Linked DNA regions of Catalinimonas alkaloidigena. Each later gene encodes a partner of the first gene's protein in a complex. Links are inferred from orthologs where the notes say so. Each region holds a gene or a part of one and is shown in the gene's direction. Other genes may lie near its edges. The genes, in order: meaB and scpA.

Evidence for each region.
Region 2: the proteins of meaB (region 1) and scpA are in contact, whole or in part, in a crystal structure (PDB 8DPB), measured with the Methylorubrum extorquens proteins. The link is inferred for Catalinimonas alkaloidigena from one-to-one orthologs. Residues at the interface, in SOR26638.1 of Methylorubrum extorquens: Arg20, Ala21, Ala24, Arg25, Thr28, Ser32, Arg33, Arg34, His37, Thr98, Gly99, Gly100, Ser101, Ile102, Leu103, Lys106, Thr107, Ala110, Ala113, Ile114, Asp115, Arg116, Ala118, Phe119, Ile120, Arg121, Pro122, Pro124; in SOR27001.1 of Methylorubrum extorquens: Glu577, Glu578, Asn579, Asp580, Gly581, Arg582, Arg583, Arg585, His596, Ala604, Ser605, Ala608, Asp609, Gly611, Phe612, Asp613, Val614, Asp615, Ile616, Gly617, Pro618, Leu619, Glu625, Arg628, Gln629, Val631, Glu632, Asn633, Asp634, Glu661.

Annotation. Positions count from the first base shown.
Region 1 is NZ_FNFO01000005.1:345,598-360,904, forward strand. Bases 179-2,931 are described here. They hold meaB (methylmalonyl Co-A mutase-associated GTPase MeaB), read left to right. Parts: upstream 179-938; coding sequence 939-1,925; downstream 1,926-2,931. Other genes in these bases: mraZ (division/cell wall cluster transcriptional repressor MraZ), read right to left, coding at 179-441; BLR44_RS15150 (hypothetical protein), read right to left, coding at 1,922-2,931. Also shown: more of mraZ, read right to left, coding at 1-178; more of BLR44_RS15150, read right to left, coding at 2,932-4,045; BLR44_RS15155 (hypothetical protein), read left to right, coding at 4,325-5,392; BLR44_RS15160 (DEAD/DEAH box helicase family protein), read left to right, coding at 5,685-8,150; BLR44_RS15165 (porin family protein), read right to left, coding at 8,136-8,816; BLR44_RS15170 (APC family permease), read left to right, coding at 8,984-10,399; BLR44_RS15175 (O-methyltransferase), read left to right, coding at 10,443-11,090; BLR44_RS15180 (LysM peptidoglycan-binding domain-containing protein), read left to right, coding at 11,228-13,252; BLR44_RS29395 (YkvA family protein), read left to right, coding at 13,350-13,793; BLR44_RS15190 (hypothetical protein), read left to right, coding at 13,801-14,610; BLR44_RS15195 (glycosyltransferase family 117 protein), read left to right, coding at 14,735-15,307. UniProt on the Escherichia coli protein: Binds and hydrolyzes GTP. Likely functions as a G-protein chaperone that assists AdoCbl cofactor delivery to the methylmalonyl-CoA mutase (MCM) ScpA and reactivation of the enzyme during catalysis.
Region 2 is NZ_FNFO01000013.1:34,614-50,079, forward strand. Bases 8,273-11,184 are described here. They hold scpA (methylmalonyl-CoA mutase), read left to right. Parts: upstream 8,273-8,610; coding sequence 8,611-10,758; downstream 10,759-11,184. Other genes in these bases: BLR44_RS25075 (glycoside hydrolase family 43 protein), read right to left, coding at 8,273-8,399; BLR44_RS25085 (hypothetical protein), read left to right, coding at 10,845-11,184. In the rest of the region: BLR44_RS25060 (phosphoenolpyruvate carboxylase), read right to left, coding at 1-2,167; BLR44_RS25065 (cation diffusion facilitator family transporter), read right to left, coding at 2,300-3,256; BLR44_RS25070 (PAS domain-containing protein), read right to left, coding at 3,445-7,011; more of BLR44_RS25075, read right to left, coding at 7,413-8,272; more of BLR44_RS25085, read left to right, coding at 11,185-11,474; BLR44_RS25090 (hypothetical protein), read left to right, coding at 11,538-12,143; BLR44_RS25095 (antitoxin Xre-like helix-turn-helix domain-containing protein), read left to right, coding at 12,239-12,637; BLR44_RS25100 (RES family NAD+ phosphorylase), read left to right, coding at 12,637-13,113; BLR44_RS25105 (MEKHLA domain-containing protein), read left to right, coding at 13,452-13,928; BLR44_RS25110 (biotin/lipoyl-containing protein), read left to right, coding at 13,932-14,303; BLR44_RS25115 (hypothetical protein), read right to left, coding at 14,300-15,466. UniProt on the Escherichia coli protein: Catalyzes the interconversion of succinyl-CoA and methylmalonyl-CoA. Could be part of a pathway that converts succinate to propionate.

The DNA of each region.
Region 1 (15,307 bases):
CAGAATCGCCTCGGCGGCTTGCGAAAGCGCGCTGGCATCCTGCAACAGATGCGCCTCGTAGCGCGTGGGCTCCCAGAGTTCCATGCGGTTTCCCAGGCCCACCACCACGACTTCTTTCTCCAGACCCGCGTAGGCCCGCATCAGGCGCGGCAGCAGCAGCCGCCCGTTCGGGTCAAGCTCCAGCTCCGTACATCCTCTCAAAAACGAGCGCTGAAACGTGCGAAACGCCTCGTTGAACTCGTTGAGTGCCGCCACTTTCTCAAAGACCTCTTTCCACACCGAGTAGGTGTATACCACCAGGCAGGGCTCAAAACCACGCACCAGCACAACGTCGGGCACATCGGGTGTTTTTTCGGGCAATTTGGCTTTGAGTCGGGCCGGCAAAATCATCCGTCCTTTCCCGTCCAGCTTGCTCTCGTACTCTCCCGAAAAACCGTTCATACGGGGCCATTATGCGTGTTACTAGCGCGTCTTACTCACAAAAATAGGAATTAGGGTAGAGATTCCAACCACAATTCCCCACTTTCCTCCACTTAACGTAAAAGTTGAGTATTAGGTACTTAACAAAACGCAAAAACCTCTTCTGCAAACCCAACCGCCGCCCGCACAGGGCCCCTCTCTTCGGTCGTGCCTGCACCGCCGCCCGAGGCCGCTGCCACCGCCTAAAAATGCCCTGACAGGCGCCATAAAGCCTTTTCGTTTCCGCACCATGGGCCTGGATCGAACGCCCAGCGTGCTGATTCCCAGGCGGCTCGCCCGCTCAAGCGGCCCCGCTAAAAATTTTTCTTTTTTTCGGGAAGCTCCCGAAATCGCCGTCAAGATTTCACTTTTTCGGGAAGCCGGCTCGGCAAGGTGGCCGTCCGAAACAGGGGCATCGCTCACGATCCGCGGGGGAGTGCCGGTCCCACATCTCTGCGGAATTGGTTAGTTTCACGACGATGCGCAAACGCTTCCCAGCCGAGGTTTATGTAGAAGGCATCCGCCGGGGCGACCGGCTGGTGCTGAGCCGTGCCATTACGCTGGTAGAGAGCCGTTTGCCGGCCGATGCGGCCCTGGCCCAGGAGGTACTGTCGGCGCTGTTGCCCTGCACCGGAAAGTCGCTGCGGGTAGGCGTCACGGGGGTACCGGGCGTGGGTAAAAGTACGTTTCTGGAAGTCCTGGGACACCACTTGACCGAACGCGGTCACCGCCTGGCGATCCTGACAATCGACCCGTCGAGTCGCCGCAGCGGAGGGAGCATTCTGGGCGACAAAACCCGCATGGAGACGCTGGCCAACAACCCGCATGCCTACATCCGCCCCAGCCCCACGGGCGACTCGCTCGGTGGTGTGTCCCGAAAAACACGCGAGGTAATGCTGCTCTGCGAAGCGGCGGGCTTCGACCTGATCGTCGTGGAGACGGTGGGCGTGGGTCAGTCGGAGACGGCGGTGCGCGAGCTGGTCGATTGCTTTCTCTTGCTGCTGCTGGCCGGGGCGGGCGACGAACTGCAAGGCGTCAAGCGGGGCATCATGGAGATGGCCGACGTGCTGACCGTCACGAAAGCCGACGGCCCCAACCAGGACGCCGCGCAACTGGCCCGCCTCGAACTGCAACACGCGCTGCACTTATTTCCGCTGCCCGCATCCGGCTGGACGCCGACAGTAACGGTCTGCTCCGCCCTGGAAGAACGCGGCATCACCGACGTCTGGGCACAAGTAGAAGCGTTCGCTCAACACACCCAGCAAAACGGCTGGTTTGCTCGCAACCGCCGCGAACAGAACCGCTACTGGCTTCATGAAACCCTCCGGCAAACCCTCCTCGACCGGTTCTACCAGCATCCGCACATCCGTGCCCTCCTCCCCGACCTGGAAAACGCCGTCGCCGAAGGCCACACCGCCGTCCCGGAAGCCGCTAAAAAATTATTGGAAGGGTATGGGAACACTTAATCAAGTTCCGATATATCTTTTATTTCCTTTAAATCTTCTGGTATTTTGATTATTGACTTAAACGCATTAATGTTAGATTGATTGTTATACTTTACATTCAATGTTCCAATAAGTACTATTGAGAAAACCATAGTCGCTAAAGCAATAATAGTAGCAAAGATTACATTTCTCTGTAATTCACTGTAAGCGTCTGCAGCACCCTTAACTGTCCAACCACCTATCCAAAAAACACAAACTAAGGCAGTTATTAGAGCTACAACTGCATACGCAAGATGCATCCATGACTTAAGTCTCCACTTTTTCAACTCCGACTCAAAAAACTCCTCCCTTTTCATGCACCTACTATTATTTTCCGCAACTAACCTCTTCTCTTTTTGCGCTATCAAATCCTTCGTAAGGAGAGTAATATCTGCATCTTTCAACTTCACCTCTTCAGAAGAGTCGTTTAGAGCCTTACTTAAATCTTCTCTTGTCTTTTCAAGCCCTTCTCTAGTTTTGCTCATCATAAAGCTTTGTTCCTTAAGCTCAGTAAACATAGACTCAAAGTTTCTAGCTCTTTCCTCTTCGACCATCCTTTGCCTTTCCGACTCTTCTTTGATCTTTTCAATAAAAGCAGAAGGGTTCTCATGAGATAACGAATTAACTTTTTCAATATCAATAAATTCCCTATGCGATATCCTTGTTGCAATTCGTAGTATATCGTTCTCGGTAAGCGTGTTATCCTTTATATATTTCTCAAGATTATCGTCTAGAGACCTTATTATGGAGGCCTTGGGCAATGCATCACTTAGAGAACATGAAATTAAAGCATTTATCCCAAAATCAGCTAATTGATTTTCGCCAACTCGTTGAGCAAAACCAGGATTTGTAAGCCATAATATATTCAGAAGATCATCAGCTTTTATGGATTCAGGCTGATATCTTCTACCTTCATCAAAGCTTCTCAATGACTCACCACGAGAAGTGTTCGAGTTGTGCACAAACCAACAATTCACATCTTCAAAGTTTATAATATTTCCAGTTCCCATTCTTTTACTTCTAATATATTGTGTAACTGTTGCATCATGTAGAGCTGCAAAATCATTACTTCTTCTACCTCTAAAGATTTCATACTCTTTACTAAACCTAGCTAAATTCTTATACTTATCAACATTAGGAATAACATGTATTCCTCTAGCGAGCACAAACTCTTCGATATTATCTGAAAATCTTTGCAAATCTGTTCGAGTCAGATTTCTCCGATCACAAGCATTATAGATATCCTCAGGATTTACTTTTCTCTGGAGAAATGCACTATCAAAATTTTCAGCCTTTGCTCTTAATAAATTTTTTGTCTCAACGATAGTCATACTTAGCACCGTTAACTTATAGTTCATGCTTCTTGCTATCTCCAATAGTTGATTACATGTATGAGAAGATTCTGGAGTATTTAGATCGCATAGACCTATCAAAAAATTGGTGTCAAACACCAACTCCACATCAGCATCAACACCTTCTATCCTAAATTCGATATATGTTGATATTATTGACCCAATATAAATATTCCTTATAACTCTATACATATTTGGCATTTGCTGAAAATACTTCACAAACTGTGCCTCAACCAAAAAATCAGCTTGACTATTATCCACTTGCTGTCTACCTCCTAAATACCTTGATATGGAAAGTTTATTTTGCTCTATAAATTCAAATATTGAGTCATACTGATCTTTTTTTACATTCTCTATTTCACAAAACCTCTTAAATAACTTTTCCAGATCATCTATCTCTGCTTTCTTCTTATTAATAACATCATCGAAATCAATAAAATAATAATCCTTAATTGAAAATGCATCGTCACCGTATATCATGAATTTAACATCATCTTCTTTATTAACATCATCTGATATTTTTTTTAAGATCTTTCTAAGAACGGGTAATGGAAAATCAAGTGAAGATATTTCTTGAATTCTACTCTGAATTTCAGAAATGTTTTTTCCAGAATGAATGCCCTCTCCATTAAGTACTGAAAGCGCCTTTTTGACAATAGGAACAAATAAATCAAGTAATCCTTTTGCTAAGGTTTGACTATTATTTATGTGAGCTAACAAGCTAAAAGTGACTATTTTGTTCTTGTCCATCAGTTTATTAACTAAACCCTTTAGTTGAAAATACTGGCTAATTTATAAATTAAACCCAAACACATAAACCTATCATCGAATAAGAGAGTCATTTTATCTGAAAATAAAAATAGGTAGTGGCATGAGCATCACCAGAAGATGGCTACGCCGACGTGGAAGGTCTCTGACATTTCAGCTGTCACTGCCGGTTGCGACCGGAGCGGGCCTCGTCCCGGTAGCATTTTCGTAACTACCTTACGTTCAGGCCATTTCTCGCGTAAACTTTGGTAGCTTTCCTCTATGCTCACCAAAGAAACGTCGGAACGGAGCGATGCGCAGAACTGGGCCAAGCGGCGGTTGCAGGCCGAGTCGGGCTACTTTCTGGAGAGCATCGAAGGGTGCAACCAGAACCGCGACGATGCCTGCACACACCTCATGGAGCGGGCGCGGATCACGGTGCCGCGGGCGCTGACGAAACCGGAGGCCGCGGAAGCCATCGTGGCGCTGGAAGGCGAAGCGGCCCTGCAACGGAAGCTCCGGTTTGCCGCGCGGCTGCACTTGCCGCTTCACTACGTACTTTACCGGAACGAGACGGAGCGCGTGCTGCTGCTGGAAATCCGTTCGCTGGACGACGTGCAGCTGACCGAATCGTTCGCGTCGTACGCGGCATTTGGCGCGTGGCTGGCCGACATCAAAGGCTGGAAATCGACCAAGGCGTACCGCGAGGCGCAAGACCTCCCCTACTTCGACCGGGCGCTGCGGCAGGCGGGCACGCCCTGGCCCACCAACGTCGACTGTTTCGTGAGCGATCCGCAACAGCAGCCCATTGCCCTCATCGAATTTCAAAACTCGGGGAAACATCCGGTCGAGACGCATTCCAGCAATTACTATTACCTCTGTGGGCAGGCACGCACCCAGCGCGACGGCTCTGTCCGCTACCACGACGACATCCGGCGGTGGACGTCGCAGGAGATTCTGCGGGTGCAGTCGGGCCTGCGGTTGTGGGTCATCACCTGGTCGCAGCACACGGACGACTTCATGCTGAAACAGGTCAAGTCCCTCGCCATTCCCTACTTTTCGCACCACAACGGCCGCCTCGACCGGCCCAAGCAACAGGCCTACAAACGGGCGCTGCATGCGTACGTCAACGGCGACAAGGGCGCGGAACTGCGCTGGCAGGTGGCGAACCACTTCCAGACCTACACACTACACTGGGAAGCGAACCGGATGCAACAGACCCTACACGCCCCTCCGCTGCTGATCGGCAAACATACGTTTCCGTGGATCTATTACCGGCGGCGGCGCCTCGTTCGTGGTGACCGCAGTCAACTGACTCCGCTGTTCCAGGAACTGATGGCCCATCCGTAATAGCTTTTGATGACCATCAGGTCGCTGGAAGTGAGAAGAGTAGCGATCCTCGGAATCAGTTGGCGGAGTGCCTTAACTTTCCCTTTTCCAGTCCTCCGACGCCTTTCCTTTAAAAGTGTGTGGATCTTAAAAAGGGGGACGTCGGATCGCTGCATGGCCGAGACCAACGGCGATCCGTCGGCTGGCGGAGTAGCTCGGATTCGTAGCGACGGAATTAATTCCGTCGCTACAGTTCTCCCTGATACCCAGGCGGCGCGTGACTTCCGGGTCTGCTTTTTTATCTTACAGTCTCGTGACACTGCATCAACACTTTTCGGCGGCCCATCCGGCTGCGTTCTACCGGCAGCGCGTTCCCCTGGGGCTGACGCAGAATTTGTCGGCGGCGCGGCCGCTGCGGCCTTACCAACAGGAAGCGCTCGGGCGGTTCAGGGAATATTGGGAGACGCGGCGAGACGCCAACGCCCCCACGCACCTGCTGTTTCACATGGCGACGGGCAGTGGAAAAACGCTACTCATGGCGGGACTGATGCTGGACCTGTACGCGAAGGGCTACCGACACGTGCTCTTCTTCGTAAACAGCACCAACATTCTGGAGAAAACGCGGGAGAATTTTCTGAATCCCGCATCGTCGAAGTACTTGTTCGCTGCACGCATGACCTGGCAGGGCGCGCCGCTCCGGGTGCGGGAAGTAACGACGTTTGAGCGACGTGAGGAAGGCGAAATTCAAGTATTGTTCACGACGATTCAGGGGTTACACAGCCGATTGCAAACGCCCCGGGAAAACAGCCTGACGCTCGAAGATCTGGCTGACCAGCCGCTGGTGCTGCTGTCGGACGAAGCCCACCACCTGAATGCCACCACCAAACGAAAAAAGGCGCTTTCTGCGAACGAGCGGGCGGAACTGCACTCGTGGGAAAGCACCGTGCAACGCGTTTTTGGGGCGCATGCCGACAACGTGCTGCTGGAGTTTACGGCCACGGCCGATCTGCACCATCCCGACCTCGCGCAAAAATACCAGGACAAGCTTTTGTTCGATTACCCGCTGCGGCAGTTCCGGCAGGACGGCTACTCCAAAGAGGTGAAGGTACTTCAAACCGACGCCCCCCCGTTTGAGCGCGCGTTGCAAGGAATTGTGTTGAGTCAGTACCGGCTCAAATTGTTCGAACAGCACGGCCAATCTCTCAAACCGGTCCTTCTTTTTAAGTCGCGTACCATTCGCGAGAGCCGGGCGTTTTTTGAGGAATTTACCGAGCGGATGTACCACCTGACAACGGCAGATCTGGAGAACCTTCTGCGTGGGTCGGTGCCCGCGCCGCTTAGCGAAGCCTTTCGCTTTTTTGAGACGCAGCACCTCCCGCTGCACGGCCTTGTAGAAGAAGTGCGCAACGCCTTTTCACCCGCAAACCTGCTGGTCATCAACAGCCAGTCGGAGAGCGAAACCGGGCAACTGGCCGTCAACTCGCTGGAAGATCCCGCCAATCCGTACCGGGCCGTGTTTGCGGTCGACAAGCTCAACGAGGGGTGGGACGTGCTCAACCTGTTCGACATCGTACGGCTGTACGACACGCGCGACGCACGGGCGGGTAAACCGGGCCGTACCACCGTGGCGGAGGCACAACTGATCGGCCGGGGGGCGCGTTACTGCCCCTTTCCGTTGCAATCGGATCACCCCGCGGACCGGCGCAAGTTCGATGCCCAACCTGACCACCCGCTGCGGATCGGCGAGACGCTCTATTACCACAGTGCTTACAATCCGCACTACATCCGCGAACTGCACACGGCGCTCGTCGCCCTCGGCATGCAACCGCCTGATGCACAGCACCTCACCCTACGTCCCAGCGCCGCCTTTCAGGCATCGGCCGCGTACCGGCACGGCATCTGGTGGCATCATCCATCTGGAAAAACCCCACGCACGGCACACACGACGCTAACCGCCGTGCTGCCAACTCGACCACTGCGCGTCGCAATCAGGGCAGGGCGGCACTTAGTGGGCGAGGCCTTTGTACAAGACACGTCCACAGCCGAAGCACCTGGGAAACAAGAAATGGAGACGGTTGAGAGGTTGACTGCATGGGGTGAGGCGATCGTACGCAAGGCCCTTTGCCAACTGCCCTTTTACCAGTTCGACCGGCTGCAAACGTGGTTTCCCCGCCTGACGTCCATCACGGAATTTATCCACGCCGCCGACTACCTGAGCGCGGTGCAGGTAGCGTTGCCTGCTCCCTCACACGAACTTTCTCCGGCAGAACGGCTTCGTGTGGCGCGAACGGCCCTGGAACGCCTCCAGGCCTTGATCAGCACCGAAAAGCGGGACATTCTTCCCCTGAAGCCCGTGCCGCTCCGGCAGCATCTGGCCGCCCGTCGGGTAACGCTGGAAGCGCCGCAACGGCACGCGCCGCCACACTCCGGCTATGTCTTTGAAGAGGTCTGGACGACGGCCGACCGGTTGCCTTTTCTTACGGCATTTGACCGGCATTACGCCACGCTGTCGACTTGCTTCGAGGAGGTGTATGCCCTTACGCCCGCTTGGGGAGAACGACTATTTTCCCCGGACGGACAGGTGATTACGCCCGATTTAGTCTTGCTGCTGGCGCGTCAGTCCACTCGTTACCAGGTACATTGCTCGTTCCGGACAAAAACGCACAACTTTCCCCGGGAAACCCATGTACGGGAAGGCCATACGTACGTTGTGGAGGGGATCGCCCTGGAAACTGTAGCGGCGTGGGAGGCGTTTCTGGGCGCGTTACCGGAAGGCTAACCGATAGGCCAGTTTCAGTTCCAGCGACTGGTTGTAGTACCGCTGTGGCTGCGGCACCATCTCCCGACCGTAGGAGACGAAGCTGAGGTGATCGATCAGCTCCAGCGCAAAGCGGCGGCGGTCGCGCCAGTTCAGGTCATAGCCCACCCCAAGGGCCACCCCGCCATCGATTGGGTTGGCACCCCGCTCCCGTTCGTACGTTGCGTCGCTGGTTTTTCCTTTTTCGGTAGCACGCAACAGCACGTCCAGAAACGCTCCGCCGACGAAGAAAAGCTGCCGGTTCCGTCCCACGTAAAACTTGTTGTAGAGCGGAATCGAGAGGTACTCCTGCTTCCACCGTGCCGAACCGTCGACGTTCGAGAAATGAATCTTCGCACCCTTCTGCACGTAGCCCGCTCCGATTTCGAGCGCGTATAGTTTCCCGAACCGTTTCCCGATTCCCAGAAAAAACGCCGGACTTGGTTGGAAACGGCGACTGGCCGGATGGTTGGCGTAATAGCGGTCGGCGCGCTCCCAGTTCAAACGTGTTTCGGAAGTGGCATCGGGACCGTATTGGTTGGCAAAGCCGATCCCCGCCTTGCCGATGAGGTAAAAAGGCGTGGCCATTTCCTGTCCGAAAGCGTGGCCGCACAGGCAGAGCAGTGTCAGGAGGAAGAGGGGTTTCATGCGTTGCGGGAATTGAGGTAGCACTGGGAAACGAGTTTTGTATAAGGGACGGTGCCCCTTTACAATTCGTTGCCTTTCGCCCGACCGGCTTTAATTTTCTGCAGAACACGTGAGGGCGATAACGGATTGCCTTTCTCTGCCTACCTTTCCACGTTTTCCTTTTGGGTATGAGCACACAGCAACTGGAACGGTCCATCGGCCTGCGCCTGGTGATCGTCATCGTGGTCGGGAACATCATCGGCTCGGGCGTGTACAAAAAAATCGCCCCGATGGCGGCCGAACTCCACTCGTCGGGTTGGGTGCTGGTGTGCTGGCTGCTGGCGGGCATCATCAGCCTGTTCGGGGCGCTGAGCAACGCCGAAGTGGCGGGTTTGCTGGCCAACACGGGCGGCGAGTACTCGTATTACCAGCGGATTTACAACCGGTTTTTTGCGTTCATGTTCGGCTGGTCCCTGTTTGCGGTGATCCAGACGGCGGCCATTTCGTCGCTGGCCTACGTGTTTGCGCAGTCGCTGCACAGCATCGTCCCCCTGCCGCCGGTGCTGACCGCCTGGGCCGATGTGCACGTGGCCGGGTTGTTCTACCCCTTCGCCGATTTCAACGTCAAACTCACGGCCATTGTCCTGATCGTCGTCCTGACCCTGCTCAACAACCTGGGGCTGAAGGCCGGTACGGGGTTCGGAACGGCCATTCTGCTGCTGGTGTTCGCCGGGATTCTGCTCATCATCCTATTCGGCCTCAGCAGCCAGCTCGACCGGCTCAACACCATTTCGCTCGTGCCGCCCGCCGGTGAGCCCATCACCCTCAGTGCGATTTTCACGGCCATGATGTCGGCCTTCTGGGCCTACCAGGGCTGGGCTACGGTCGGATACATCGGAGGCGAAGTGCGCGACGCGCACCGGAACATTCCACGGGGCATCAGCATCGGGGTGTTGTTCATCATCGGCCTTTACCTGCTGGTCAACCTGACGTATCTGCTGCTGCTTTCCGTGCCGGAACTTATCGAAGTCCACCAGTTGGGCAACCGCATTGCGGCCATCGAAGCGATGCGCAGCCTGTGGGGCGATGCCGGGGCCGTGTTCATCTCGGTCCTGATTCTGATCAGCACGCTGGGCTGCACCAACGCCACCATCCTGGCCAGTTGCCGCACGTACTACGCCATGGCGCTGGAAGGGCGATTTTTCCGCAGCGTCGCCAGGCTCAACCGCTTTCATGTACCGGCCCGGTCGCTGCTGTTCCAGGCGGTGTGGGCCAGCCTGCTGGTACTGTCGGGCACGTTCGATCAACTGACCGACATGATCATCTTTGCGGTCTTTATTTTTTACGGAGCCACCACCCTCGGCGTCTTTATCCTGCGCCGGACCCTGCCGGATGCCCCTCGTCCCTACAAAGTGTGGGGCTATCCGGTCGTGCCGGGACTGGTGATCCTGTTCTGTGCAGGCCTGATTCTCAACACGTTTTTCTCGCATCCGCGCGAAGCCGTCATGGGACTGGTGCTGATCCTGACCGGCGTGCCCATGTACCTGTGGTTTACCCGCACGCGGCGCGCCACACCGGAACCCAGGCTGGAACAGGAGCGCTAACCGACGCGGTGTTGGCTTTCGCCGAAACAACTACCTTTGCCCCATGACGTTAGACATTCTCCCTGCCGCCCTGAGCGCCTACGCCGAAGCACACACCTCGCCGGAAAGTGACCTGTTGCGTCGCCTTAACCGCGACACCAACGCCAACGTGCTGCGCCCCAACATGCTGTCGGGCCATTTGCAGGGGCGTATGCTTGCGCTGTTTTCTCACCTGCTGCGGCCCCGGCGCATCCTCGAAATCGGAACCTACACCGGGTACTCAGCGCTCTGTCTGGCCGAAGGATTAACGGACGACGGCAAGCTGATCACCCTCGACATCAACGAGGAACTGGAAAAGCGCGTCCGCCACTGGTTTGCACAATCCGACCTGGCCGCGAAAATCGACTACCGGATCGGCAATGCGGCGGACATCATCCCTACCCTCGACGAAACGTTCGACCTTGTGTTCATCGACGCCGACAAAGCCGGATACGCGCAGTACTTCGACCTGACGGTCGACCGCGTGCGGCCGGGCGGCCTGCTGATTGCCGACAACGTGCTCTGGAAAGGCAAGGTGACCCAACCCGAACTGAAAGACAAGGCGCTGCACACCATGATGGCTTTTAACCAGAAAGTACACGACGATCCGCGGGTCGAGAACGTGCTGTTTCCGGTGCGCGACGGCCTGATGGTGATGCGAAAATTGGCGTAATGCCCGGCGCCGGGCAATTTCCGGGCAGAAGCTGCGTTTTTCCGAAAAAAATCAGACATTACATTACCCACCCGGTGCTGCCAACCGAACCTGTTCGATTCGCAGAAGACCTAACCATTCGCGTAAATCCCCCTGGCATGACACGTCCCTTCCTCTCTGGTCTGCTTACGCTGCTTTGCTGTTGTTCGCTGTGGGCCCAATCCGTCGAAGTCGACGTTCCCACGCACCTGCAATTTGCCGACCTGGAGCTCACGCTGACGACTTCCGCACGGCGGAAAATCAAGGCCGATGCCGAAGCACTGCGCCGTAGTCCCAAATTTTTTCAGATCAAAGTCGACCGGGCCGATGCGTATTTCCCCATCATCGACCGGATTTTTGCGGAAGAAGGCATCCCGGCCGATTTTCGGTATCTGGTGTTGCAGGAAAGCGGCCTGATTTCCGACGCCGTGTCGTCGTCGAAGGCGGTGGGGTACTGGCAGTTCAAAGAAGCCTCGGCCACAGAAGTCGGGATGCGCGTGGACCGCCACGTCGACGAACGCAAGAACATCGTCTCGTCCACGCTGGGCGCGGCACGTTACCTGAAACGCAACAACGCGGCGCTGAACAACTGGCTTACCACGCTGCTGTCCTACAACATGGGGCTGGGCGGTGCCCGGAAAGTAAGCTCCTCGCGCGATGTCGGGGCGCGGCGCGTAACCATTGATGGCAACACCCACTGGTACATTCTGAAATTTCTGTCCCACAAACTGGCGTTCGAAGACGCCATCGGTCAGAACCAGACGCCCCCGCTCCGCATTGTGGAGTACCCGAACGCGCAGGGGAAAACCCTGAAGGAAATCGCCGAGGAAACAAACCTGAATTACGACGAGGTAGTTGCCTACAACAAGTGGCTTAACACCCACCGCGTGCCGGACGACGGCCAGTACGTCGTGGCCCTGCCCGTGCCCGGCGAGGCCGCTGCCCCAGTCATCGCCCAGGCCGAACCACCCGTGCCATCGACCAGCGAGCCCCCTCCGGCCGAGGCGGAAACCGACCTGAAACCGTGGGGCTTTAGCGGCCGACGCGAACCCTCCGAACCGGAATTTTATGCCCTGAACGGACGCAAGGCCATCAAAGCCCGGGGCAACGACAACGTCGCGACGCTGGCCATGCACGCCAAAATCAGTCGGCAGAAATTTATGGCGTACAACGACCTGCGGGCGAAGGACAAGGTGCAGGCGGGGCATTTGTACTACCTCAAGAAGAAATGGAAACGCGCCAAAACGCCGACGCACGTCGTAAAGGCGGGCGAAACCCTTTGGAGCATTTCCCAGAAGCATGGCGTACGGCTGGACGCGCTGATGGAAAAAAACCGCGTAAAAAACGGTTACCTGCCCATCCAACCCGGCACGATCATTTCGCTCCGGAAAAAGCGGAAGAAGAAAGACCCGCCGGTGAAACTACTCCCGGCCAGTGCAGCCCAGCCCACCACGCCGGTGGCAGAAACTCAACCGACCACGCGCCCCGCCACCGCTGCGACCTCCGAAGTACGACCGACGGCCCCGCCAACGACCGAAAAAAACCAGTCGGGTGCAGTTTCGGTAACGACCAAGTCCGCGACATCCACACCGGAGCACCCGGACGAGCACCCTCGTACCGCAGAAAAGGCAACGACCTCGCCGCCGGAAACCGCCACCCCCACCTCACCATCGCCTTCGGTCGAGGAAGGAACCATGGTGGTCCGCACTGATCCAAAACCTCCTGTGGAGGCCGAAACCCAGACTACCCCCACACCACCCCCTGCAACAGAAGCTTCGTCGGTGGCCTGGACCGAGCATGTGGTCGAGAAAGGAGAATCCCTCTACAGCATTTCCCGGAAATACGCCGCCACCATCGACGACCTGATGGCGTGGAACCAACTGGCCTCCAACAATTTATCTATCGGGCAAACGCTGCGCATCCGCACCGAGACGGTGCCCGACGACACCCGCACCGAAGCCTCTGCCGTTCAGCCCAATGCTCCTGCGGAAAGCGTGCAGATTCACGAGGTACAGACCGGCGATACGCTGTGGGGCGTGGCACGTGCCTACGGCGTAACGGTGGCGCAACTCAAAAGCTGGAACCACAAAACCGACGGGGCGCTCACCATCGGCGAGAAGCTCGTCATCCGTCGAGAAAAGTAGCGTGAAACTAAACTTTCGCGAATCGGATTAAGTATAAGAAGAACGGCCCCCAAAGGGGGTTCTCGCTATCATAACTCCACTTAACCTATCTAATACAGTGAACTCACATTTTTTCCGCAAGGCACAACGACAGGCCAAAAAATTGATAAACGATCCGGAAAAGCTGGACAACTTCATCGATTACATGGACGTCAAAATCAAGGAACTTCGCAAAGAAGAGACCGTCAAAGAGATCATCAATTACGTGAAGACGTTCGGTCGGCTGGTCGGTGCATACCGCTCGGGTCGCTACCGCGAGATTTCCCAAACCAAAATCATTCTGGTGCTGGGCGCGCTTGTCTATTTCGTTTCGCCGATGGATCTGGTTCCCGATTTCATTCCGGTATTTGGTCTGCTCGACGACCTCGGCGTGCTGGTCTGGGTGTTCAACACCGTGAAACACGAAATCGAGAAATTCCAAGCCTGGGAAGGGGTCTACGCTGACTTTGAAGAGATTACCGATACGCCTAAAAATATGCCGACGAAAGTAAGAGCGAAGTAAGCCTCGCATGCGCACGGCCTTCTTTCTTTTCGTTGTACTTCTGCTAACGCTCCTCACGCAGGTGGGGGGCGTTTTCCTTTTGATGTGCTGGCCTCTGCTGCGCTGGGTGAAGCAACGCCTCGCGCGCGGTCAGCGTCTTGCTCAGGTGAGTCTTTTTCTGGCTTTTTACCTCCTCAGCACCTTTACCTGGCTTCCGTGGCTGGCGGCGGCGTTCGGGCGCGTGCCGTTACCCGTCCACACGTCGGCCCTCCGCCCGTTGTCGCTGCTTACCTGTGTGCTCAACCGCCACTACGTCCACCCCGCCCTGCGCACGGAGATGGAAACGGTGGCGGCGCAGTTCGCCCAGCAACATCCCGGCAGTGTGGTCAGCTACCTTGATGCGGGTTTTCCGTTTCTGTCAGGCTTTCCGTTGCTGCCACACCTCAGCCACGACGACGGCCGGAAGCTCGATCTCGCCTTTTTTTACCAGGATGCGGCAGGCACGCCGGTCAACGGCATCGCGTTGACCCCGCTGGCCTACGGCGGCTACGAGCAACCCCGCCCCGGCGAAATCCACACGGCCGCCCGCTGCCGGGCGCAGGGGTATTGGCAGTACGGCCTTCTGGGGTCGCTGTTCCCGCAAACCCACTCACTTCAGTTCGATGAGTCGCGCACCGAGGCGCTGATCCGCCTGCTGGCGCAACAGCCGCAAACGGAAAAAATCTTTCTGGAGCCCCATCTGGTCACGCGCCTGCAACTCGAACAAATTTCTGCACTTCGCTTCCACGGATGCCGAGCCGTACGTCACGACGATCACATCCACTGGCAAATTCGCTGACTAGCAAGCGGTTACCAAAAATATACGCAAGGCTCTATTCCTTACGTTCCCCTGGGGTGAAGTCGGCATTTTCGAGAACCTACTCATCAGAATTTTCTATTTTCGCAGCCATAACTAGTTTACGATGCGGGAATTTCAAAAGCTGAATAACCTTACGGGCTGGGCCGTTTTTGCGGTGGCCACGCTCGTCTACCTCCTGACCATTGAACCTACCGCCAGTTTCTGGGACTGCGGCGAGTTCATTGCCTGTTCGTACAAACTGCAGGTACCTCACCCGCCGGGAGCACCGTTCTTCCTGCTGGTGGGCCGACTTTTCTCCTTGTTTGCCTTCGGCGACGTTACCAAAGTGGCCTTCTGGGTGAACGTGGTATCGGCCCTGTCGAGCAGCTTCACCATCCTGTTTCTGTTCTGGACCATTACGCTGCTGGCCCGCAAAGTGGTGCTGATGCCGCAGGTAAGCGGTACGCCACTCAAAACCAATCCGGCCGCCGTCTCTGACGAAAACATGACTACCGGCCAGAAAATTGCCGTGCTGGGCAGCGGTGTAGTAGGCGCACTGGCCTGCACCTTCTCCGATTCGTTCTGGTTTTCGGCGGTAGAGGCAGAAGTGTACGCCATGTCGTCGCTGTTTACGGCGATGGTGTTCTGGGCCATTCTGAAGTGGGAAAACGTGGCAGACCACCCCGATTCGGACCGG
Region 2 (15,466 bases), on another replicon or contig:
TGGCCTGCCGGAAGAAAGGAATGAACCCTTCGCCTTCGATCAGGTTGCGGTAATGCCGCTGGCTTTCGCGCGCCAGGTATTCGACCACATCGCTGAGCGGGTGCGCCTGCTTGGTGGTGAAGCGGTTCAGAATCGTGGTGCTGACTGCCGTTGCGGTGAGCAGCTCCAGGTTGTACGCCGCGTTGATTTTGTTGGCGTACTTCTGTTCGATGGTTTCGCCCTGTTCGGTGAGGCGGATGTTGCCGTCGACGCTGCAATGGGGCAGTGCACGGATGAAGTAATGCGTCGGTCCGGCGCCGCGGCTGATGGAGCCGCCTTTGCCGTGGAAAAACTTGATGGTCACGCCGTGGTCTTCGCCGACCTGTTGCAGGCGCGCCTGGGCTTTGTAAAGGTGCCACTGGCTGGCCAGAATGCCACCGTCTTTGTTGCTGTCGCTGTAGCCGATCATGATCTGCTGCGTAGGCTTGGCGTAGCCGCGCAACTTCTGGATGGCCGCCAGGCTGCGTTTCGTAAACGGATGCGACAGGAAATCGTGCATCACGCCGGGGGCCTCTTCCAGGTCTTCGATGGTTTCGAACAACGGCACCACCGGCAGCGGCAGGTACAGCCCTTCTTCCGTCTCCTGCGTCAATCCCGCTTCGCGGGCCAGCACGTATACGGCCAGCAGGTCGGACAGGCTACGCGTCATGCTGATGATGAGCGCCCCGATGCCCAGCGTGCCGTACTGGCGGGTGTGTTTTTCCAGCACGTGGTAGCAGTCGAGCACGGCCCGTGCGTTGTCGCCTAGCTCTACGTTCCGGTGCGTAAAGGGTCGGTTGTACGCCAGCTCCTCGTTGAAGAAGGCGCGCCGTTGCTGCTCGTTCCACTCCATAAAGTCGCCGGATTCGAGGCGGGCCGCCTTCAAAAGCTGCTGGAGGGCTTTGTCGTGAAACGTGCTGTTCTGGCGGATGTCGAGGTGCGCCAGGTGAAAGCCGAAGCTTTTGACGATGCGGAGGCACTGCACCACGTCGGTATGGGCGACCGACTGCGCCCCGAAGTCGAGCAGCGTCTGGCGCAGCAGCTCCAGGTCGTCGATCAGTTCCTGCGCCAGCTTGTAAGACCCCGCATGCTCCTCCAGTTCGGTGGCGTGTCCGCGCTTCATGTGCAGCGGAAGCTTGTAGAGCATCAGGTTGGTAAACTGCCGGAACGCCTCGGTTTCGTTGCGCCGGAAGGCCTCCTCACCGCGCTCGCCCATCTCTTCGCGCATCGCCTGCATCCGCGCCTGGAACGGCTGCGAAAGCTCTGCGGGCGTTACGGCAAAGCTCAGCCAGCGGACCAGGTTGGTCAGGTGGCGGCGCAGCACCACGAACGCATACAGTCGCAATTGCGCCAGCACTTCGGCCGTGAGCGCCGCCGTTACAAACGGGTGTCCGTCGCGGTCGCCGCCCACCCAGTTGCCGAGGCGAATGGTCGGGTAGGCCTCTTGCTGTGCTAGGGCCTGTGGGTCCAGCCCAACGGCCTCCCAGGCCTGCATCAACCGCTGGTCCACCACGGGCACCACGTCGGGGAAGACGTTGATGAGGTAATGCAGAATGTTGCGGAACTCCGACTGAATGTCGGGTTTGCTCAGGTAAATTTCGCCCGTTTTCCAGAGTCGGTAGAGGTTCAGCTTGATCTCACGACGAATCTGCGCCTGCTCCACTTCGGTGAACATCGTGTTCTCGCGCTGCACCATCAGCAGGTAAAAATCGCGGTGATGTTCCAGCACCGTGGTGCGTTTGGCTTCGGTCGGGTGTGCCGTCAGAACGGGCTCCACTTCCACACCGCGCATGTGCGCCATGATGTCTTCCTGCGAGATGCCCTGATCGAGGAGCAGTTGCAGGTTGTTGGCCCACAGACCGTTCACGCTGCGCATGTCCTCGTTTTCTTTTTCCCGGCGTTGTTGCACGGCCGCGTTGACTTCGGCGGTGTTGACCAACTGGAAAATAATGGAGTACAACTGGATGTGCCGGTTGGTGAAGGCCGCTTCCTGGAAGGGAGGCGTCTCCTGAATCCAGGGAATGTAGCGGGCAATTTCGGCTTCGCCGTTTTCCACCAGCACTTCTTTCAGGGCTTGCAGCAGAAATTCCAGGTCGTGATAAGGCTTACCTAGCTTTTGTTGTAAGAGGGTGAGTTGTTCGCTAATCATCAAGAACGAATGAATGGTACGTGTCGAAGATGGGTGGCAGAAAGCAGGTGTTTGGCTCGAAGCTAACCGAAAAAAAGAGCGCGACCAATAGAGGATTCGGTTCTTTGTCGATTTCGCAAAATAAAAACAAGGTTATAAAGCAGTGTCAATGGCGTCGTCATTTTTACGGTCGCGCTCGGTCGAAACCGACCGGGCCTCGATAAAGATGCGCTGAACGTCAGGGTGTTGTGCGCGGATGTTGCGCTCGATCCGCTCCACGGCCTGTTCCACCTCAGCAGCCGAAAGCCCTTGTTTGAAGTTCACGTCCAGGGCCAGAAATACTTCGTTCGGGCCGAAGTGCATCGTCAGGGGGCGTTTGGCATCGCGGATGGCCGGGTCGGTTTCGGCCAGGGCTTCGATCTGCTTCAGCACCTCCGGGTCGGCTCCTTCGCCGATCAACAGGCCTTTGCTCTCGTACGCCAGCAGCGTGGCGGTGGTCGAAAGAATCACGCCGATGACCAGCGAGGCGGCCCCGTCGAAGTAAGGGTTGTTGAGCTGATGTCCCAGATATACGCCCAGCGCCGCCACCACGAGGCCCAACAGTGCCGCCGAGTCCTCGAAAATCACGGCAAAGTTGGCCGGGTCTTTACTGGCGCGAATCGCCTCCCACACGCCTTTTGTGCCGCGGGTCGCGTTGAACTGCTTCAGGGCCAGGCCCAGCGCAATGCTCTCGAACAGCGCCGCCAGGCCCAGCACCACGTAGTTCCAGGTGGGGTCGGTCAGGGGGCTGGGGTGGCGCAGGTGGGCAATGCCTTCGTAGAACGACATGCCTCCGCCGATGGCGAAGATCAGAATGGCCACGATCAGCGACCAGAAATACAACTCCTTGCCGTAGCCGAAGGGGTGCGATGCGTCCGCGGCCTTCTGGCTTTTCCGGATGCCCAGCAGCAGCAGCAGTCCGTTGCCGGTGTCGACCACCGAGTGAATGCCTTCGGAAATCATGGCCGAACTGCCGGTAAAGTAGGCAGCAACAAATTTGGAGGCGGCAATGGCCAGGTTGGCGCCAATGGCGGCGTAGATCGCGAGTTTAGAGGCGTTTGCAGATGCCAAGAGAAACGTCGTTTGCGTGTGAAGGTTCGGGAAGCGTCCGTCGGCAGCGCAGGCTGGAGGCGACAGGACCAACTCTAGCACAACCTTACGACATCGGACGGAAACTTGTTGGGCAGAAGCCCGGCAAAATAACCCCGGTTATGTAGAAGGGGCGCTGGGGGGAGCATACTCAGGGCACCCCATTTTCTTTACGAAGGCGTACGGAGCGGGTCTTCGTCACCCTTAAAAAACGCAAACGCCCGCTCGCAGTTTTGCTTCAGGTAGCGAAACTGTTCTTCGAGGGATGCAGGGTCGATCGGGTCGGGTTTGTCCGATTCCAGCTCCGACAGCAGGGCCGAGGTGTGCTCCATGCCGAAAAAGCCGATGCTGCCTTTCAGCGTGTGGGCGTTCTGGCGGAACGTCTTCCAATCGTGCGTGTGGAGGGCGGTTTCCATTTTGGCCAGCAGAGCGGGCACGTGGCGCAGAAAAATCTGGATCATCTGGCTTTTGAGTTCCGCGCTGCCCCGCGTGTACTCGTCGATGCCCGCGCTGTCGATCCGGTCCAGCCGGGGGGCCGCCGCCCATGCGTCCGGCGGCGGGATTTCGGGGGGCGTGGTCGGGGCAAACTCGTCGTCGAACGCCTTGAGCAGAGCGATGTAGAGCGCCTCAGGTTTAAACGGTTTGGAGATGTAGCCGGTCATGCCGGCTTCCCAGTATTGCCTTTCTTCTTCGCGCAGCGCGTGGGCCGTCATGGCCAGAATCGGAATGGCGTTGACCGGTGCTTCCATCGCACGGATGGCACGCGTGGCCGCCAGACCGTCCAGTTCGGGCATCTGAATGTCCATCAGGATCAGGTCGTACACCTTGTGCTGCACGCGGTAGAGAACTTTGCGGCCGTTTTCGGCGATGTCGACCGCACAGCCCGCGTCGAGCAGGTACTTTTGCGCTAGCACCTGGTTGTTGAGGTTGTCTTCCGCCAGCAGAATGGTTTTGCCGTGGAGCTTTTCGAGGGGCAGCAGGCGTCCGCTCAGCAGGTCGTCGGACGGAATGCGCGCCACGTCGCCTTCCCGGAAGGGCAGTTCGATGCTGAAGGTCGAGCCGCGCCCCGGCTGGCTTTCGACCTGAATGGTGCCTTCCATCAGTTCGAGCAGTCGTTTCACGATGGTGAGGCCCAGGCCGGTGCCGCCGAAACGCCGGGTGGTGTCGCCTTCGGCCTGTTCGAAACTGTTGAAGATGGTCTGGAGCTTTTCTTCCGAAATGCCGATGCCGCTGTCGGCAATGGCAAAGCGCAGCCGGTACTGATCCTGCTGGTGCGATACGACCGAGGTCGTCACTTCCACAAACCCCTTTTCGGTGAATTTGATGGCGTTGCCCAACAGGTTGTTGAGGATTTGGGTGAGCCGCACGGGGTCGCCGATCAGGGCCGGGGGCAGTTGTGCATCGGTCTGGAACAGCAGCCGCACGTAATGCTTGTCGACCTTGACCGAGAACAGCCGCTGCAGCGAGGCCAGCAGTTTCTGCGGGCTGAAGTGAATTTGTTCAATCGCCAGTTTCCCGGCTTCGATTTTCGAAAAGTCCAGCACATCGTTGATCACCACCAGCAGCGTCTCGGCCGATTCGTAGATCGACTGGGCACACTGGTGCTGTTCGGTCGGAAGTTCGCTCTGCAACAGCAGCCGGGCAAATCCCAGGATGGCGTTCATGGGGGTGCGGATTTCGTGGCTCATAAACGCCAGAAACTCCTGTTTGATGCGCGCTGCCTCTTCGGCCAGTTCCTTGCCGCGCACTGCTTCCTGGTGGGCTTCTACGGTCGCGGTGATGTCTTGCACGGCCCCGATCAGGCGCACCACCCGGCCCTGGGCGTCGACCACGGGGCGGGCAAGGGAGCGCAGGTAGCGGACGGAGTGGTCGGGAAGAACGATCTGGTATTCGAAGTCGTACGGTTCGTGGTGCTCGATGGCGCGGTTGATCAGCGCCTGCAACTGCTGGGCCGTGTAGGGGGGGATCAACTGCAAAAATTCTTCCAGCGACGGGGCACTGGCGCGCGGTTCCAGGCCGTAGAGCCGGTAGGTTTCTTCCGACCAGAACACCTTGTGCGACACCAAATCGTGCTCCCAACTGCCGATCCGGGCCAGTTCCTGCGCTTCTTTCAGGTTCTGTTCGCTTTCCTGGCGTTTGCGGTGCGCTTCCACCGTCTCGGTGATGTCTTGCACCGTACCGATAAGCCGCACGACCTTTCCTGAAGCGTCGGTGATGGGCCGGCCGATGCACTTGAGCCACAACGTTTCCTGATCGGAAAAAATAACCGGGTGTTCGATGGTATACGCCTCCTGATGGGCCACCGCCCGGTCCATGGCTTCCCGAAATTGTGTGGCGGTGGCGGGGGGAAGCATCGCCAGGTATTCTTCCAGCATGGGGGGACCCAGCTGCGGGTCGCGGCGGTAAATGCGGTAGGTCTCTTCCGACCAGTAGGGCTGGCCCTGTGCGGTCAGCACGTACTGCCAACTGCCGATTTTGGCCACCTGTTGGGCCTCTTTCAGGTTCCGCTCGCTGTCCTGCAACTGCTGCCTGATCCGCGATTCGGTCGTGATGTCCTGGACGGTTCCCACCAGTGCCACCGGGTGCGCCTGCGCATTGGTCACCACGCGCACGTGCACTTCCAGGTGTTTGGTGGTGCCGCTCGGCAACGTAAACCGAAGTTCGTGGGTAAGGCTTTCGTGGGTGTGGAGGGCCTGCCGTACGTGTGCCTGAAACGCCGCCGCATCGGCCGGGTGGATGCGTGCCAGAAAGTCTTCGGGGCGGTAGTGTGCGGAGGTGGAGTTCAGTTCAAAAAGGTGACAGAGAATTTCGGTATAAGAGAACTTTTGGCTTTCGAGCATAAACTGCCAGCTCCCCAGCTTGGCCATCGACTGCACTTCCTGAAACGTCTGTCGGCTTTGCTTCAGCGCCTTTTTCGTACGAATCACCTCCGTAATGTCCTGTGCAAAACACAGCACCATGTCGTCTTTCATCTGGTTGCGATACGACCAGTGCCGCAGGTCCCCGTCCTGGGTCAGGAGCGTCATGACGCCCCGGTCGGTGCGGTGCCTGCGGAGGCGCTCCAGGTAACCTTCCACCTCGTGGGCGTAGGGAGAAGCAATAAAGCTACGCAGCGGCTGGCCGATCACCTGCGTGGGCGTATAGCCCAACTGTTGCAGCACGGCTTTGTTGATGTAGCGGAGGTACCCCTCAGAATCGTGTACGCCCAGCAGCGCAGGGCTGTCTTCGACCAGCGATTGGTAATACAACTGCTGAGGGCCAGGGGAGGATGGCTCCGCAAGCAAATGTCCCGCGCAGTGGGCCAGCATCTGGACCAGCTCGACCTCGGCGGACGTAAACACCTTGGTAGGGGCGTGAGTACTGAAACTCAACACGCCCCAAAGCTTTCCTTTAACGTATACGGGGGCACCTGCAAACGCTGCCTGCTCGGCATCGGGCGTGAGGGGAAAGGCGGTGGCCGTTTGCTGACGGACGATCCCCGCAAGGGGCGTGTCGGCCAGCGGAAGCGTGTCTGCAGGGGGCGCGTGAGGATAGCTGCACCGCACGTGGTATCCCTCTGCCTGCACTTGCGCCAGTTGTCCGCTTTCCGCGCGAAAAAAAGTAGTACCCACTTGCAGAAGCATGGCAAGCTGGACGCTGGCCGGAGCCTTGTGTGCGTCTGCCAAGGCCCGTAGCATCTGCATGCCGTCTGTCCATTCTTCTGTCCCGGGGCGATCAGAGGAGTTTGTTTTAGGCATGAGAACGCTGGTGTGGTAAACGTTTTGAGAGTTACTTCGGCATTGGTTTTATCAAATTTAGTGAATTATCGGGGAGATGATACGCCTGACGCGCCGTGTTCATCGAATAGTGGGATGACACACACACAAGCGAGAAATCTTGACTTAATAGTCTTATTTTTAATGAGATAAGTTCAATGAAGAGTGGGCGTCAGATAGGAGATAAGCGCTTCGACGTAGCTCAAATTACTCATTTTCGGTTGCCTCCTAAGCGTCTTCGAGTACCACGCGCTGCCGAATTTGATGCGGCAAGACTCCCCGACATTTTAGTGAAATCAAGAACTGCCGGAAGCGAATCGCCTGCCGCCGCTGGTGCGAGGAAACGCTCGGAAGCGCAGACGGGCCATCCGTAGAAGACCTCGTTACTTTTTCTTTAATGGATGGGCCTTCACCCCTTTGTTGGTGAGCACAACCGGTTTGATGAACCCTTGCTTGTCGAAATACATCCGCTCGATGCACGTTTCGCGTGAGTTGCCGTCGGTTTCGGTGAGGGGGCGGCGGTGGTAGACCATGTACCAGCGCTCTTCGTTCGGGATTTTGATGACCGAGTGGTGCCCCGCGCCGGTTGCGATCTTCGGGTCTTGTTGCAGCACCTTCGCGATACGCTTGAACGGCCCGAACGGCGAATCGGCCACGGCGTAGGCTACGCTGTAGTCGGGACCGGTCCAGCCGCCTTCCGACCACATGAAGTAGTACTTGCCGTCGCGGACGAACATGAACGGCCCTTCCACATAACCCTCCGGCGTAATTTCTTTGAACGTGGAGCCGTCCTCGAACGGTACAAAGCCGGTAAAATCGTCGTTCAGTTGGGCGATGTTGCAGTGCCGCCAGCCGCCATAAATCAGGTAATACTTGCCGTTGGGATCGTGAAATACAAACTGGTCGATGGGCTGCGCACCGTGGTGAAATTTATCGACCAGCGGCTTGCCGAGGTGGTCTTTGAACGGCCCCGCCGGGTTGTCGGCCACCGCCACGCCGATGCCGCCCACTTCATCATCACTCTGAATGTCGTTCGCCCCGAACAGCAGAAAATACCGGTCGTCTTTCTGGAGGATGGCCGGCGCCCACATGGCCCGTTTTGCCCATTTGATCGAAGCCGTATCCAGGATGTGTTCGTGTTTGGTCCAGTGGACCAGATCGGGAGAAGAGAACGCATCGAGAAACACCTGCTGTTCGTACGGAGCCGAATAGGTGGGGTAAATCCAGTATTCATCGTCGAAAATGATGCCTTCCGGATCGGCGTACCACCCGGGAAAGACAGGATTACCGGCGTGCTTCGTCGGGGTAGATTGGGCGGAAAGCAAGCTGGTGTAGGCCAGCCACAGGCAAAGGAATAGGAATTGGCGCATGAGCCAAAAGTAATAGAGTTCCTGAAATCTCAACGGGAGCGAAGGGGAGACGTACCACCTTTAACGCTGATGTACAAACGTAAAAGTGATACGTCTGGCCGTGCTAACGCCTTTTGAGGCTTCGGGACCGGTTCTGGTTCGCTCTGATGGAAAGCTCTTATCTTTGTTCAGACGACGTTACGGTTTTCGTCACGTACCCAACACCAAGCCCATGCAACCTGATTTCGCCCGCATTGACCCGACCGCCCCGCTACCCGAACGTGCGCCTTCTGCCGGTCCGCCCACGCCCAAAACGCCGGCGTGGCTCACGGCCGAGGGGATCAAAGTAAAGCCTCGCTATGCGGCCGACGACCTGAAGCCGGTGCAGCATCTCGATTTCGGTGCGGGCGCGCCGCCGTACGTGCGCGGACCCTACGCCACGATGTACACGCAACGGCCCTGGACGATCCGGCAGTACGCGGGTTTTTCGACGGCCGAAGCGTCCAACGCCTTTTACCGGCGCAACCTGGCGGCAGGGCAGAAGGGGCTGTCCGTGGCATTTGACCTGGCGACCCACCGGGGCTACGATTCGGACCATCCGCGTGTGACGGGCGACGTGGGCAAGGCGGGCGTGGCGATTGATTCCATCCTGGACATGGAAATCCTGTTCGACGGCATTCCGCTCGATCAGATGTCGGTGTCGATGACGATGAACGGGGCGGTGCTGCCCATCATGGCGTTTTATATCGTGGCGGCCGAGCGGCAGGGGGTCTCACCCGCGCAACTGAGCGGCACGATCCAGAACGATATCCTGAAGGAATTCATGGTGCGGAACACGTACATCTACCCGCCGGAAGCGTCGATGCGCATCGTGGCCGATATTTTTCGCTACACCTCGCAGCACATGCCGCGCTTCAACTCCATTTCGATCAGCGGCTACCACATGCACGAAGCCGGGGCACCCGCGCACCTGGAGCTGGCCTACACACTGGCCGACGGACTTGAGTACGTGCGGGCCGGACTGGCGGCAGGCATTCCGATCGACGATTTTGCGCCGCGCCTGTCGTTTTTCTGGGCCATCGGGATGAACCACTTCATGGAAATCGCCAAGCTGCGGGCCGGGCGCATGCTCTGGGCCGCGCTACTCCAGCCGTTCGGACCGAAAAATGAGAAATCGATGGCGCTGCGGGCGCACTGCCAGACGTCGGGCTGGAGCCTGACCGAACAGGACCCGTTCAACAACGTGACGCGCACCTGCGTGGAAGCACTGGCCGCCGCCCTGGGTGGGACGCAATCGCTCCACACGAACGCCCTCGACGAAGCCCTGGCCCTGCCGACCGATTTTTCGGCGCGCATCGCCCGCAACACGCAACTCTATCTACAACACGAAACCGGCATTACGCACGCCATCGATCCGTGGGGCGGTTCCTACTACGTCGAACGGCTGACACACGACCTCGCCAATCGGGCCTGGGAACTAATCAAAGAGGTGGAAGACCTGGGCGGCATGACCAAGGCCATCGAAACGGGCCTGCCCAAAATGCGCATCGAAGAGGCCGCCGCCCGCAAACAGGCGCGCATCGACAGTAACAAGGACGTGATCGTCGGGGTGAACCGCTACCGTCCCGAACAGGATGAAGAAATCGAATTATTGGAGGTCGACAACCGGGCGGTGCGGGCGTCGCAACTGGCGCGCCTGGAAAAACTAAAGGCCGAACGAAACCCCGAAGCGGTCGAAAAAGCGTTGACCGCCCTGGCCAACGCAGCGAAAACGGGCGAAGGCAATTTGCTGGCCCTGTCGGTGGAAGCGGCGCGTCACCACGCCACCCTCGGCGAAATTTCGTCGGCGCTGGAAACGGCCTTCGGGCGGCACCGGGCCGCGATTCGTTCCATCTCGGGCGTCTATTCCAGCGAATTGTCGGACGACGAAAACTTTCAGGCGGCGCGCCAACTGGCCGATCGGTTTGCGGAAGAGGAGGGACGTCGCCCCCGCATCATGGTCGCCAAAATGGGGCAGGACGGACACGACCGGGGCGCGAAGGTGATCGCGACGGGCTTTGCTGACCTGGGCTTCGACGTCGACGTGGGGCCGCTGTTCCAGACGCCGGCCGAAGTGGCCCGCCAAGCCGCGGAGAACGACGTACACCTCGTGGGCATTTCGTCACTGGCCGGAGGGCACAAAACGCTCGTCCCGGAACTGATCGAAGAACTCAAGAAAATCGGGCGGGACGACATCGGCGTGATCGTCGGGGGCGTCATTCCTCCCCGCGACTACGAACCCCTACGGCAGGCCGGCGTGCTGGGCATCTTCGGGCCGGGCACCATTCTGTCGGTCGCTGCCCAGCAAATCCTGAAAACCTTATTGGAGGAGGTCGAATGACTAGAGCGTAGCGGCGTCCTGGTCCTTCACTACGGATACGCTTCGTCAAGCGGTTTCTAGACAGTCATTAATTTGAAAAAAGCGCTATGACCTCACCACCTGTATATCGATACCACCGCATTCGAAACCTGGACCAGTGGGACGATCCTGTGATTCATCACGTGCTCTGGACCCCGGCCACCACAGGGGGCGTTTTTCACCGCACACACCGACTTGTGCAGTTTGATCAACACCAGGCCGGGTTTCGGGCTTCAATGGAGGCGCAAGCGATCTGGGGTGGGCTTGTGGTGGTGGGCATCCTTGCGTGGATGGGGGGATTTTCGCCCGACGCTTCTACGGAACTGTGGCAACGGCTTGGAGGGTTGGTGTTGATAGGATGGAGTCTCTGGCGCTTGTATCGCGCCCATGTACCGATTCGGTTCGATAAACAGCACGGGTATTTTTCCTGCGGTTGGCGGGTCCGAAAAAAAGCGCCCGACGGGATGGAGGTGGATCGGGCGGTGGCGCTCAAGCGGATTTACGCCCTGCAACTGGTCAGCAAACCCACCCGGCTTTTCCGCAACGAAGGACAGGAAATCGACAATTTCGAGTTGAATCTGGTTTTGACGCAGGGAATACGTATGCCCGTCGTCGCTCATAGTAACCTCTTGCGCCTGCGTGCCGATGCCGCCCAACTAGGGCAATTTTTGGACGTGCCCGTCTGGGATGCGGTGTAATGTCCCGAACTAGAAAAGACAAGTTCAACCTGTGCCGTTGGGTGGATCGGGAGTTAGGAGAGTATGAAAAATTACCTACGCATTGCCTTAATTTTAGTGCATTTCTCCTTGCTAGTTCAAGGGTGTGCGCAAAAACAAGAACATGATCAGAGTACAGCGGACCCGGTAAAAAGCGAAGCTCCAAGACTTGCTTTACCCGCCTCTGACGAACTCTATGAATTGATTGAAGCGGTGCTCAGAGAAGATAGTACATGGCCTTGGAACGGGACCAGAGTGAGACTACTCGATAGCTTGCCTGCCGATTCATTTGCATATGACTTCTTGATAGACAAGTACTGGATTCCTGAAGAAGAGAGAATACTCCTTACTAGTCATTGGGCAGAATTACAGGATAACAGAGATCATCTCCGGTCGTATCGACTGGACTCAGCAAAGTTGTCCGGCCCTACACTACTGCATGTCAGAACTACAGATTTTTACGCTGAGGATGCAGAGGAAAATATGTTTCTCGTCATTGCTTCTCCCTTGTTTTTTGACGATAACCAGCAAGCTGTGGTTGCTGTTGACTTCATATGTCAGGGCTTGTGCGGCGAAGGATGGAGTATAATTCTGAACAGGGAACGTGGGAAATGGGTCAAAGTAGGAAGATTCATGAGGTGGATTTCGTAATTAGTATTGTAGGCATTGACTGGACCTTATTTTTTGAAGTCTGAATCGAAAGTGCGACATTTGACGTTACTAGTATAGACAAATGTCATAAAGTTATGTCTGCACTTTCGATTTTACTGGAAATGCCTGAGCAGGCGACGCCCCATCTGTTCATTCGCAAGGGGGTGCCGGCCAGTGCTATTCAACGCATTATGCTTTCTGCCGGGCTGTCGCAAAAGGAAATCGCCGATCTGTTGTACGTTTCTACACGGACGCTCAGCCGTCTGGACGAGCACGAACCGGTGAACCTGCAATTGTCGGATCGCCTCTACCAACTGGCCGACATCTGGGGATTTTTGACCGAAGGCTGGGGCGAGGACTACGCCCGGCGTTGGATCAGGAAACCGCTGCGAGCCCTGGGGGGGGAGACGCCCCTGCAAACCATGATGACCAGCGCGGGCATTGAGCGTCTGCGTCAGGTGGCCGGTCGTCTGCAACACGGCATCCCGGTCTAGTGCGGCTCTACCGGCTTTGCAACCCCCGCTATACGTCGCTCGACGGGCAAGGGGCCTACCTGTACGGTGGCCGTTGGAATCCGCCGGGTGTGCGCGTGGTCTACCTCTCGGAAAGCATCTCGCTGGCCGCCCTGGAGATCGTTGTGCATCTTGATCTGGACGAGCAGGAACTGCCGCCCGCCTACCAACTCCTCATTCTGGACGTGCCCGACGATTCGATAGAAACCGTTGACCGGAGCGCGTTGCCCGCCGACTGGCAGGCTCCCGACCGGGACGTTCCCGCCATTCAGGCGATGGGCCAAGCCTGGGCCGAACGAGGAGAGACGTTGCTTTTAGAAGTTCCGTCCGTCATCATTCCCCGCGAAGTCAACTACGTCCTGAATCCAATGCATCCGCGCTTCAAGGACGTGACGGTCGTTGAAGAGGAACCGTTCCGGCTGGAAGAGCGCCTCTGGAATCCGAACGTGAGGAAGTAGCGTAGCGCAATGAGTGAATGAGTGAATGAGTGAATGAGTGAATGAGTGAATGAGTGAATGAGTGAATGAGTGAATGAGTGAATGAGTGAATGAGTGAAGTAGCATGCCTTGAGGCGTAGCGTAGAGGGTACGGTTAGCAGTTTTCAGTGGGCAGACGGCGAAGTGCGCGGTATGGAAATATGAAGTAGAAAAAGGCGGTCATCCTGCCAAGCTGAGGCCGGGGCGGCCCCGCCGTTGCCGGATCTTCCCACCACCCAAGCAAATGCTCCTTCCGAACTCATAACTCTAAAATCATAACCTTCACCTTTCTCAACCTGTAACTTTCTCAACCTCTCCCCATGCTGACGCCCGCACCCCCGATTCTGGAAACCGATTTTTACCTGCAACACGGACAGTTGCTGTGCGACAGTTACCGACGGTGGACGGGGAAATCGTTGCTGGACACAGAAGCCACGTCGGAAGAGCGAATCGAATACCTGTTTCATGCGCCTTACGCCCTGCTGTCACACGGCACGGAAGCCGACCCCATTTTCAACTTCGGGAGCCTGGTGGCGCTGCAACTGTTCGAGCTGGACTGGGCGGCGTTTACCCGACTGCCGTCGCGGAAATCGGCCGAGCCGATGAACCGGGACGAGCGGGCGCGTCTGCTGGAGCGCGTCACCCGGTACGGCTACATCGACGATTACGAAGGCATCCGGATCTCGGCGACCGGCCAACGGTTCGTGATTCAACAGGCCACCGTCTGGAATCTGGTAGACGCGCACGGGGTGTACCGGGGGCAGGCTGCGCTGTTCGATCACTGGCAACCGCTGTAGGAGATGCTAAAACGACTTTTACGACTGTTCACGGGAACGTCCGGTTCTCAACAATCGAGGCCCGCCGATCACCCAACGCGGCCGGACGACGTAGTACGGGCGCAACAGGCCTTGGCCGCGCCCCAGGACGTGCATGTTGTAACGGTGCCCATGGTAGGCGCGACGGTTACGCAAGTAAGCCTCAACAAGTGGCTGGTTCCGGAAGGGGGCTATGTGCGACGGGATCAGCCTCTCGCAGAACTGGCAACGGAGAAAGCTTCTTTTGAAGTGAATGCGGCGCGGGAAGGCTTCGTGTATTACCGGGTAAGTGCAGGCGAAACCGTACCGATGCGCTCCCCGATCTGCCTGATCAGCCCTACTCGGATGAGGCGCTAGAAGTGCTCTTCAAAACGGATCAGGCCTTCGCTGTCGGTGAGGCGCACGTCGTCGAGTTCACCGGCGACGGCAAACTGAAAGCGCAACCCCACAACCTGCCCTGCCGAGGCGATGGAATCGACCGTGGCGGCCGGAACGTCGTTGAGAAAGATGCGGGCCTGTGCATCGGCCACTTCCAGACGAAAGCGCTGCCAGGCATCCGTAGCCACCCCCAGGGCCGACAAATCGGCCGTTTTTCCACTCACGTACTGATTGTTGAGCATTAGCGACAGATCGCCCACGCAACCCGGTTGCGCAAGGGGCACCACAAAAGCACCGTCTGTGCAGAGCACCATCACCGCCACATACTGACACGGCGAATAGCCACTGCGGAAGGTATTGCGCAGCGAGGCTTCCAGCGTAAAATGCGCGGACGAGAGCCCTTCCCAGCGGTCGACGTAATGAAATTCCATGGGGCGAAGCGAACCTTCCGGGGGCTCGGGGACCGCCTCGGGACGAACCGCGAGCGCCCCTTTTTTCGCTAATTCTTCCGGCAGGAAATAACGGATATCGTCGCGTTCCCCCCAGGTGGCAAGCCAGCCGTTGGAGGTGAGGTAGACGTCGTGTTCGCGAAGAATTTGCCCGTCGGCCACCAGCTTGGCGCGGTAGTAACCGGGAAGTTGGTACGTAGCGGTGATGACGTGGCCGGTCGGGTCCAGGTCGAGGCGGCGCGACTCGTCCCACGATTGCTGCAACTGCGCTTTCTGCACGGGCAGGCCGTGGTAATCGTACCGAAAAATGACCGTATTGGGCAGCCCCAGCGTCACTGTTTCGGCCTCAAAGGTGACGCCCGCTGGATCGTAAGCGGCGGTGATTGGAGCCTCTTCGAGGGCTGGTTCAGCCGGTTCCGGCCGACGCCAGGCCAGCAACCCGAGCACCACCACGGCCAGCAGCGCCACACTTCCCCAAAGGAGCCCGCGCCGCCGCGGCGGCGTAGTAACCGACTTTTCCGTCAGTATTGGAGCGGGTTCGGGCGGTAGTTCCGCGCGGGTGTGCGTCAGGCGGAAGTCGCGCCAGTGTTCGTAGCCCGCGAACTGTGCCAGCGTATTCAGGGTGCTTTCCTGCGGTTGCGAAGCGTACTGAACGCGTCCCCACACCCGCTTCAGGGTCGTGGCACTGAGCGA